One region of the Mesorhizobium sp. ES1-3 genome, then DNA from elsewhere that is predicted to be linked to it. Evidence: predicted binding sites of a transcription regulator. Region 1 holds the regulator's gene; each other region holds the start of a gene.
The links. Region 1 encodes PhoB, which activates phosphate uptake and scavenging genes when phosphate is short. Its sites were predicted from a motif close to TGTCATNNANCTGTCAT; they were not measured.

Region 1 (3,273 bases):
CCTGCGCATGAACCACGGCCGGAAAAGAGCGACATCGATGTCAGACCGGAAGGAATGGAACCACGTCCCCGACAGCCTGCCCATTGAGATTGCGCCGGTCTGGCGCTGGCCGCTGAACCTCGCAGCGATCTTTCGCTGGTATGTCGGAAGCTGGCTGCCTGTCTCAATCAATCTCGTCATCGTGGGGCTGGCCTTCGCGGCTTATGCCTTGGCCAGCCCCACGCTTGCCCAGGCGAAGGAGCCAGGGCTATGGATCGGGGTGATCTGGCTACGAAACTTCGGCCTGACGGTAGTTGTAGCGCAGGGGCTGCATCTTGTTTTTCACCGCCACCAGTTGCAGGGCACCGACAAGAAGTTTGATCCGCGCCCCTACCCGCGCAAGGGGCGCGCCTTCAGTTTCGACAGCCAACTGGCCGACAACGTGTTCTGGTCGCTGGCTTCGGGCGTAACGATCTGGTCGGCATACGAGGCGCTGGTCTGGTGGGCGATGGCCAATGGCTATGCGCCGACTCTAACATGGTCCGGCCACCCGGTCTGGTTCGTCGGCCTCTTCCTGTTGATCCCGATCTGGGAGAGTTTCTACTTCTACTGGATTCACCGGCTGCTCCATACGAAGCTCCTTTACCGCATCCACGCGCTGCATCACCGCAATATTGATGTGGGGCCGTGGTCGGGCCTTGCGATGCACCCGGTTGAACACATTTTCTATTTCGGAACCGCGCTGGTCCATTTCGTTGTTCCGTCCAGCCCGGTGCATCTTATCTGCCACCTGATGTTCTATGGCCTTTACGCCATTACCACCCATACCGGGTTCGAAGGGCTCTGGCTGGCCGGGCGCAAGCGCGTCGACCTGGGCACCTTCCACCACCAGCTTCATCATCGCTACTTTGAGGTGAACTACGGCACGCTGGAAGTGCCATGGGACAAGTGGTTCGACACCTTCCACGATGGCACTGAATCGGCAAAGGCACGGATGAAGGCGCGTCTTGCCGCGCGGCGCCGGCTATAGGTCACGCCGGCGGAACGGGCACGTGATATAAGCCCTCAGGCAGGTTTACGCCGCAGACCGCCCTAGCCCCCGATCTCTTTACCGCAAGGCCGGCGAAACGCTCGGATACGGGCTTGGCAGCCTGTTCGCGCTGATCGATCCCGCACCGGTCGCCATGGTCGGCGTCAGCGCCGCCGCCTTCGACCTGATCGAGCCGGCGTTGCGCGAGGCCATCGCCCACACCGCCGGCGGCCAGCATTCGGAATCGATTTCCTTCGACACCGAGCCGAACGAGCTGCCGCTCATTCGCGAAGGCTGCGCCATGCGCGCATTGACTTTCGTCGACCAGGAGATTTTCGCGCTGAGCGTGCAAGTGAGAGGGAGTGCCGGGAAGAGCGTTGCCTGAAACCGTGCAACGCCTTGCAGTCCGGGAAACGCATGGCCGGACGCCAGGACTGCGCGTCCCAACTGCTTGACTGGGCGTCCCAAGCTATTGACGGCTTCGATGACAGTGACACCCATGCCGTGTGATCGGTGTGACGCCGACGTTGGGGGGAGTGGAAAGTTCGACACCGGTTCAGATGCGCAAACCCGACAGCACGCTCGACATGGCAACGGCACAGCGAGTTGAATGGCCATTTCCGCGAGGCGAGGCATGTTTCGCTGCACTCGCGCTGGCTGAGCGGCGCTTTAATCCTCGCGGATCGCGTAGCCCGCGCCGCGGATGGTGCGGATGACGTCCGGCATGCGGCCATTGTTGACCGCCTTGCGCAGCCGTCCGACATGCACGTCCACGGTGCGCTCGTCGATATAGATCGTCTCGCCCCAGACATTGTCGAGCAGCTGGCTGCGCGAGAACACCCGGCCGGGATGGCGCATCATGAACTCTAGCAACCGGAACTCGGTCGGGCCAAGCCGGATCTCGCTCTTCTTGCGATAGACCCGGTGCGATTCGCGGTCGAGCACGATGTCTCCGACCTTGAGCACGCTGGACAGCACTTCCGGCTTGGCGCGGCGTAGCAGCGCCTTGACCCGGGCCATGAATTCCGGCGTCGAGAACGGCTTGACCAGATAGTCGTCGGCACCGGTCGAAAGGCCGCGCACGCGGTCGCTCTCCTCGCCGCGTGCCGTCAGCATGATGATCGGCAGCCTCTCGGTCTCGGGCCGCATTCGCAGGCGCCGACAGAGCTCGATGCCGGAAACCGCCGGCACCATCCAGTCGAGCACCAGGAGGTCGGGCACGTTCTCCTGGAGGCGGATCTCGGCTTCGTCGCCGCGCGTCACCACCTCGACCTGGTACCCTTCCGATTCCAGATTGTAGCGCAGGAGCACACCGAGCGGCTCCTCGTCCTCCACCACCATGATGCGTGGCGCGATCATCGATTGATCATCCCTGCCGTCAAGCCGCCGGCACCGACATCGCCGTCTCGTCCTGCTTCGGACGATTGGCGGGCAGTTGCGTGCCAGTCAGCACATAGTACGCATTCTCGGCGATGTTGGTCACATGGTCGCCGATGCGTTCGAGGTTCTTGGCGCAGAACAAAAGATGCGTGCAAGCCGTGATGTTGCGCGGATCCTCCATCATGTAGGTCAGGAGTTCGCGGAACACCGAGGTGTATTTGACGTCGATGCGTTCGTCGTCGTTCCTGAGCTTGGCGAGTGCGGCGGCATCGCCGGCCGCATATTCCTCGACCACGCCCTGCACCTGGATCAGCACCAGCTGCGCCATGGAGTCGATCGAATGCGACAGGTCGCGCGGCGTGGCGGTGAGGCCGACGGAGCCGACGCGCTTGGCGATGTTCTTGGCAAGGTCGCCGATGCGCTCGAGATCGCCCGCCATGCGGATCGAGCCGACGACATGGCGCAGATCGTCGGCCATCGGCTGGCGCTTGGCGATCAGGGTGATGGCGCGGTCGTCGAGTTCGCGCTGGCGCGCGTCCATGATGGCGTCGTCGGAGACGACGCGCTGTGCCAGCGCGTTGTCCGAATTCAGCAGCGCCTTGGTGGCGCCACCGACCATCGTGCCGGCGAGATCGCCCATGTCGCTGATCAGCCTGCTGATCTGTCCGAGATCCTCGTCGAAGGCTGCGACTGTGTGTTCGGCCATGATCCTGGTCCTCGTATGCGTGATATCAGCCGAAGCGGCCGGTGATGTAGTCCTGCGTGCGCTTCTCGCGAGGCGACGTGAAGATCTTCTCGGTCTTGTCGAATTCGACCAGTTCGCCCAGATACATGAAAGCCGTCTGCTTCGAGACGCGCGCGGCCTGCTGCATGTTGTGGGTGAC
Region 2 (3,273 bases), on a different contig from region 1:
CAGAACCTTTATCCCACAAACGGGCTGTCGCTCGCCGACGCCGCCGCCGTCGAATTCCTGGCCATCGGCGCGCATGCCGTGCGCCGCGCGCGTTCCGAGCCCGGTGGACGCGCGCTGGTCATCGGCGCCGGTCCGATTGGGCTTGGCACCGCCATCTTCGCACGCATTGCCGGGCTCGACGTGACACTTCTCGACATGAGCAGCGAAAGACTGGCCTTCGCCGCGAGTGAGCTCGGCTTTTCGATTCTCGACGGCTCGCAAGCACCCGTGTCAGATCTGGTGCGTGATGCGACCGACGGCGAAGGCTTCGACGCGGTCTTCGATGCCACCGGCAACACCCGGTCCGTGCAATCGGCCTTCGCCCATGTCGCGCATGGCGGCACGCTGGTGCTGGTCAGCGTCGTCAAGGACGACATCGTCTTTTCCGACCCTGAGTTCCACAAGCGCGAAATGACATTGATCGGCAGCCGCAATGCGTTGCGCGCCGACTTCGATCATGTCGCCGCCTCGATCCGCAATGGGGCCGTGCCGCTAGCCAAGCTCGTCACCCACCGCACCACGCTGGCCGATACGCCAGGGGATCTCGCACGCTGGGCGCACGAAAAGTCGGGCCTGATCAAGGCCGTGATCGAGATCGGATAGCCTTACAGCGCCGATAGCTTCAGCTCCACTCGCTCGGCAGGGAAGCGCGATTCGGAAAACTGGATCGGCTGGCCGTCAGGCGTGACGTTGACCGCCACCGTGACCAGCACGATGGCGCCGGGCTGCAGGTCGAGGTCGGCAAGATCGGCGGCGTCCGCGTGGCGCGCCGACAGCACCGTCGACTGCCTGAGATAATCGTCGATACCGAAACGGGCGAGCGACGCGGTGATCGAACCGGTCTGCGCCATCGCCTTGTCGATGCCGGCAAAGCGCCTCCCCTCGAACCAGGCGGCGGCGCGCGACACCGGTCGTCCGTCGGCCTCGCCGCGCGTTTCCAACCTGATTACCCCGGCACCCCGGGCCAAACCGAGCCCTTCGGCAACGCGCTGGCTGGCGGGCTCGTTCGATGAGGAGAGCAGTACGATGTGCCGTTCCGACGTCTGCCCCTGCAGGCCAGTCGAAAAGCGTGTCCGCGCGCCGATCGGATAGGACAGCCGCTTGCGCGACAAGACGAAGGTGCCGCGTCCCTGCTCGGCCCGCAATACGCCCTCCTGCACGAGCGCCGATATGGCGCTGCGTACGGTGTGACGGTTGACGCCGTAGCGCTCGGCCAGCGCGACCTCGGGCGGCAGCGCGGCATTCTCGGCGAAGTCGCCGCTGGCAATCGATTGCAGGATCCTGTCGGCGATCTGGCGCCACAGTGAAACACCGCTGCGCCGCTCGATGCTGTCGGCCACCTGCTGCCCGATCATGTTTTTGCCCCCCGGCCAATCCTGTCACGCACCCGTCATGGACTCGCGTTAGGTAATATGTATAATTTGTATAGTTGTCTATATCAATAGACAAATTTAGCGAAGAGGAAAGTTGGCGATGCGAGGACAGGAAGCCCGCGATCAGGCCGAGCGCAAAGCCGCCATGGCGACGCTGGCGCAATCGAGCGGCGATGACATCGTGCGGCTCTGGAACGAGGCCGGCCTGCCTTCGAAAGCCGAATTGCTGCGCGGCCCCGAGACCGGCCTGGTCACGCTGCGCGGCCGCATCGGCGGCGGCGGCGCGCCCTTCAATGTCGGCGAAGCGACCATCACTCGTGCCACGGTCCGGCTGCCATCCGGGCAAGTAGGCCATTGCTACGCGCTTGGCCGCGACAAGCAGAAGGCGAAGCTTGCAGCCATCGCCGACGCGCTCTGGCAGGACCCTACCCGCCGCACCGAGGTCGAGACCGGGCTCATTGCGCCCCTGCGCTCGGCTCTGACCGCTGCCCACGAAAAACGCCGCGCCGAGACGGCGGCAACGAAGGTGGATTTCTTCACCATGGTTCGCGGAGAAGATTGATGGATATCGCTGCGCAATCGATCGAAGGCGGTTTCGCCGATCCGGTCTTCAACGCCCAGGCCGTGTTTCGGGCCCTCATGGATGCCATGGCGCGGCCGGGCAGTGTCCAGCCATTACCGGCCCTGGCCCGCCCGCCGGCGCCGCTTTCGGCAACATCAGGCGCCATTGCCCTGGCGCTGTGCGACAACGACACGCCGCTCTGGCTCGACCCGGCACTGCATGCCTCCGTGGCGATCAGCTCCTGGCTTGGTTTCCACACGGGCGCACCGCTGGCCAACACATCAGCCGACGCGCATTTCGCGTTTATTGCCATGCCCGCCGAGATGATGGCGATCGATGGCTTTTCGCAGGGCACGCAGGACTATCCCGACCGATCGACGACGCTGATCCTGCAGGTCGGCGACCTCGCTTCAGGGGCCCCGCTGTTGCTGGAAGGCCCCGGCATCGAAACCAGCGCCACGATCGCACCGGCCCAGATGCCGCGCCATTTCGTCGAGCAGTGGAAGCAAAACAACAAGCGCTTTCCTCGTGGCGTCGACATCATCCTCGCCACATCGGACGGCATAACCTGCCTGCCGCGCACGACGCGCATCAAGACGATGGAGGCTTGAAGATGTATGTCGCGGTCAAAGGTGGCGAAGCCGCAATTGCCAACGCTCACAGCCTGCTTGCCGACCGCCGGCGCGGCGACCGCTCGGTGCCGGCGCTGCGCCTTGACCAGATTGTCGAACAACTGGCGCTCGGCGTCGACAGGGTGATGAGCGAAGGCTCGCTCTATGACCGTGAACTCGCCGCGCTAGCTATCGTCCAGGCCCGCGGCGACATGATCGAGGCGATCTTCCTGGTGCGCGCCTACCGCACCACCCTGCCGCGCTTCGGTTACACCAGCCCGATCGACACCAGCGCGATGCTGGTCGAACGGCGCGTCTCGGCGACCTACAAGGACCTGCCTGGCGGCCAGCTGCTTGGTCCGACTTTCGACTACACCCACCGCCTGCTCGACCCGGAGCTTGCCGCCGGCGCCGATGTCGCCGAACCGTTGCAGCGCGCCGGCGAGGCCGAGCCCATGCCGCGTGTCTCGGCCATCCTTGCTCGCGAAGGCCTGATCGAGCCCGATGGCGACATGCCGCAGGACCACATTCCCGGCGACATCACCCGTGAGCCGCTGGAATTCCCGATGGCGCGCGACATCCGCCTGCAGGCGCTGTCGCGCGGTGACGAGGGTTTTCTGTTGGCGCTCGGCTATTCCACGCAGCGCGGCTATGCCCGCAACCATCCCTTCGTCGGCGAGATCCGCAT
Region 3 (3,273 bases), on a different contig from region 1:
GGTGGCGCCGGAGGGGGTTGTCACGGAAAGGGTCATGATCGGAGATGCAAAAAGGGGCGGTACTTCGAAGTACCGCCCCTTTGCAATTTCGCCGTTAGCCGCCGATGGCTGCCTTACGGGCTTCGACGATGACCTTGTAGAAGTCCGGCTTCACCGGAACGTAGCCGGTGAAGTCGCCGCCTTCGACGCCTTCGAAGCAAGCCTTGTCCTTCTTGGGCAGATCGGTGAAGAAGGCGGCCAGCTTGGCGGTCATGTCGTCGCCTATCGCGGTGCGCACGACGAGCGGGCCGTTCGGGATCAGGCCCGAGCGCCAGACTTCGACGAAGTCGTTGGGGTCGACGGCGCCCTTGGCGACTTCCTTGTGGAAGGTGCCGGAGGTGTAGCCGTTCTTGAAGTCGCCGGTGCCCGAGGAATCGTCGACCGCGACGTCGACCTTGCCATCACGCACGGCCAGAACGTTGTTTTCGTGGCCGCCGTTGAACTGGGTCGAAGCGAAGAAGGCCTCGTTCGAGGCGCCGGTGGTCTTCGGAATCTGGGTCAGCGGGATCAGGTAGCCGGAGGTCGAATCCGGATCGGCATAGCCGAGCTTCTTGCCCTTGGCCGACTTGATGTCGGTGATCCCGGAGGTCTTCAGCGCCAGGCCGATAGAATAATAGCCGGTGGCGCCGTCGGTCTGCTTGGTGGTGAGGATCGGGGTAACCGCCTTCGGATCCTTGAGATAGACGCTGGCATAGCCGGAAGCGCCGAGTTCGGCGAAGTCGAGCGTGCCGCCGAGCAGGCCCTGGATGACGCCGTCATAGTCGGCGGCGGGGAACAGCGAAACTTTCTCGAAGCCGAACTCGGTCTTCAGATGATCGGCCAGGCACTGGTAGTTGCGCAGCCGGTCGGTTTCGTTTTCGCCACCGAGAATGCCGACGCGAAATTCCTTCATGTCGGCGGCGTGGGCCATACTGGTGGCCATGGCGAGCACCGAAACGGCACCGAAAACCATCTTCCTGAACATTGATATCTCTCCTGTAAGTTCCGGCCCCGCGCCGGCAGCGTTCTTGATCTTGACAAGTGCCCTTGACGCGGGCGGACGATCCAGGCTGCTCGCTATGCCCGTAATGGGCTCAGTATCCCGGAAATGCGGGTTCGAGCGGTCCGGCGGATGCGGCGATCTTCTGCTTGAAGGCTACGCTGGTGGAGGTGATGACCTCCGATATCTCGCCGCCATTGCTGTCGGCGCCGTAGACAAGACGCACGGCGTCGCGGTCGAGCTCTTCGGGCGGCCCGTCGAAGACGACCTTGCCGGCGGCCATGCCGATGACGCGGTTGCAATAGGTACGAGCGGTATCGAGCGTATGCAGGTTGGTGACGACGGTGATGCCTTCGCGCAGATTGATGTCCTGCAGCGAATCCATCACCACCTTGGCGTTGAGCGGGTCGAGCGAGGCGATCGGCTCGTCGGCGAGGATCACCCTGGGCTGCTGCATCATGGCGCGGGCGATGGCGACGCGCTGCTGCTGGCCGCCAGACAAGGTGCCGGCCGGCTGAAGTGCCGTACGGGCGATGTCGAGCCGCTCGAGCGCGGCGACCGCCTCTGCGCACTCGGCGCGCGAGAACATGCCGAGAAGGTTGGACAGGGTCGAGCGGTGGTTCAGTTTGCCGAGCAGCACGTTGGTCAGTACGTCGAGGCGCGGCACCAGGTTGAACTGCTGGAAGATCATGGCGCAATCGCGCTGCCAGCGCCGCAAGGGCGAGCCGCGCAACTGGGAAACCTCCGCCCCGTCAAAAAAAATCGACCCCTGGCTGGGGTCGACAAGACGGTTGATCATGCGAAGAAGCGTCGATTTGCCGGCGCCCGAACGACCGATGACGCCAACCATCTGCCCCTGCGGGATCGAGATGTTGATGTCACTGACGGCGGTGTTCTTGCCAAATCGTCGGCTGACGCCGCGGATTTCGAGCGTGGCAGAGCTTGCTGACATGGGCTGGTTCCAGTCCGGTCCATATTGATCGTCAGGCTCTCGCCTAACGCAGCCACATGAACCTGCCGTGTCGCCGGCATGTCAGTTTTGTTACGCTCCACAGATACGACGGTCGGCGTCCTGCTGGCGATCAGCCAAGCACCAGCAATTCCTCGAAATGTTTCATGTCGCGGAATGCGCAGAAGGCGGGGGCCTTGATCTCGATCACCGGAGCCTGCCGCGCGAAAAGCGCCAGGCAATCGTCGAACAGCGCCTGCCATGCGGCAGCGCTGTCGTCGGCGAGACGCTGGATCTGGTAGGCGAAGGTGATGTGAAAGAGGTAATTGTCGTGGTCGGGGTGCCGGTAGCCGAACGGCACAGTCAGAGCATCGCGCCATGCACGCATGATGCGCATGTCCTCGTCGGTCGCGCCGGCAACGGTGAGGCCGGTCGGCAGAACTTCGACCACCTTGATGTTGAACGGGCCGGCGCCCTGGAAACCCTTCAGGCGTTCCAGATAGAGGCGGGTCATGGCGTCGATGCTGGTGTCGAGCGGCACGTCCCGTGGCCAGTAAGGCAAGCGGCGGCGATATTCGATGACGCCCTGGAACAGCGTCATGTGCAGGCTGGAGACGGGTGTAAAGGCGAGGCGGTCGACGTCCGACATTGCCAGCATCTTCTCGCGCACGGCCAGCACCACCGCTTCGGAGGGCGAGCCGCCGACCAGATGGCTGACGACGGTGTTGCCGGGCTCGAGGAGAAAGTTGCCCGATCCATCGTAGCGCGTGCCAAGATGCGCCGGCGGCGTCGGATTGGAGCCGGCAAAGAATCCGGTGAGCGAGGGTCTGACGGTGTCGAGCATGGCGATCTCCTTGGGAGATGGCGTCCTGTCCGAATCGTATGTCAGGGATATGAACAGGCTCGCCCTATGACGATGATCTGATGCTCTACCCTTCGTATTTCTCCAGGAACGCCTCGGCGGACAGTTCGCGGAAATCGTCGAGCGAGGCACGTAGCCTCGCATGGTCCCAGTCCCACCAGGCCAGCGCCTGGTAGCGCTCGGCGATGCGACGGTCGAAGCGCTCGCGGATCGGCTTGGCCGGCACGCCGGCGACGATGGTGTAAGGGGCGACATCCCTGGAGACCACCGCACCGGCGCCGACTGCCGCACCATCGCCGACGGTGACGCCGGGCAGGACGGTCGAGCCGTGGCCGAGCCAGGTGTCGTGGCCGATGATGACACGCTTGGCGCGACGCTCAGCGAAGAATTCGCTCTCATGCTCGGCGTCGTCCCAATAGTCCGAGGCGCGATAGGTGAAGTGGT

Region 2: a site for PhoB is predicted at 1,417-1,433, ahead of phnF (phosphonate metabolism transcriptional regulator PhnF). Genes of this name have one in related genera too.
Region 3: a site for PhoB is predicted at 2,049-2,065, ahead of phnC (phosphonate ABC transporter ATP-binding protein). Genes of this name have one in related genera too.

What each region holds. Positions count from the first base shown of each region.
Region 1 is NZ_JAIUGW010000005.1:59,637-62,909, forward strand. It holds gene LB536_RS09525 (sterol desaturase family protein) at 38-1,009, shown strand; partial or broken gene LB536_RS09530 (sugar kinase) at 1,062-1,394, shown strand; gene phoB (phosphate regulon transcriptional regulator PhoB) at 1,679-2,368, opposite strand; gene phoU (phosphate signaling complex protein PhoU) at 2,388-3,095, opposite strand; gene pstB (phosphate ABC transporter ATP-binding protein PstB) at 3,121-3,273, opposite strand, start outside.
Region 2 is NZ_JAIUGW010000024.1:62,684-65,956, forward strand. It holds gene LB536_RS25260 (zinc-binding alcohol dehydrogenase family protein) at 1-642, shown strand, start outside; gene phnF (phosphonate metabolism transcriptional regulator PhnF) at 645-1,394, opposite strand; gene phnG (phosphonate C-P lyase system protein PhnG) at 1,513-1,974, shown strand; gene phnH (phosphonate C-P lyase system protein PhnH) at 1,974-2,585, shown strand; gene LB536_RS25280 (carbon-phosphorus lyase complex subunit PhnI) at 2,588-3,273, shown strand, end outside.
Region 3 is NZ_JAIUGW010000024.1:69,491-72,763, reverse strand. It holds gene phnE (phosphonate ABC transporter, permease protein PhnE) at 1-36, opposite strand, end outside; gene phnD (phosphonate ABC transporter substrate-binding protein) at 95-1,003, opposite strand; gene phnC (phosphonate ABC transporter ATP-binding protein) at 1,113-1,970, opposite strand; gene LB536_RS25310 (DUF1868 domain-containing protein) at 2,101-2,811, opposite strand; gene LB536_RS25305 (DapH/DapD/GlmU-related protein) at 2,897-3,273, opposite strand, start outside.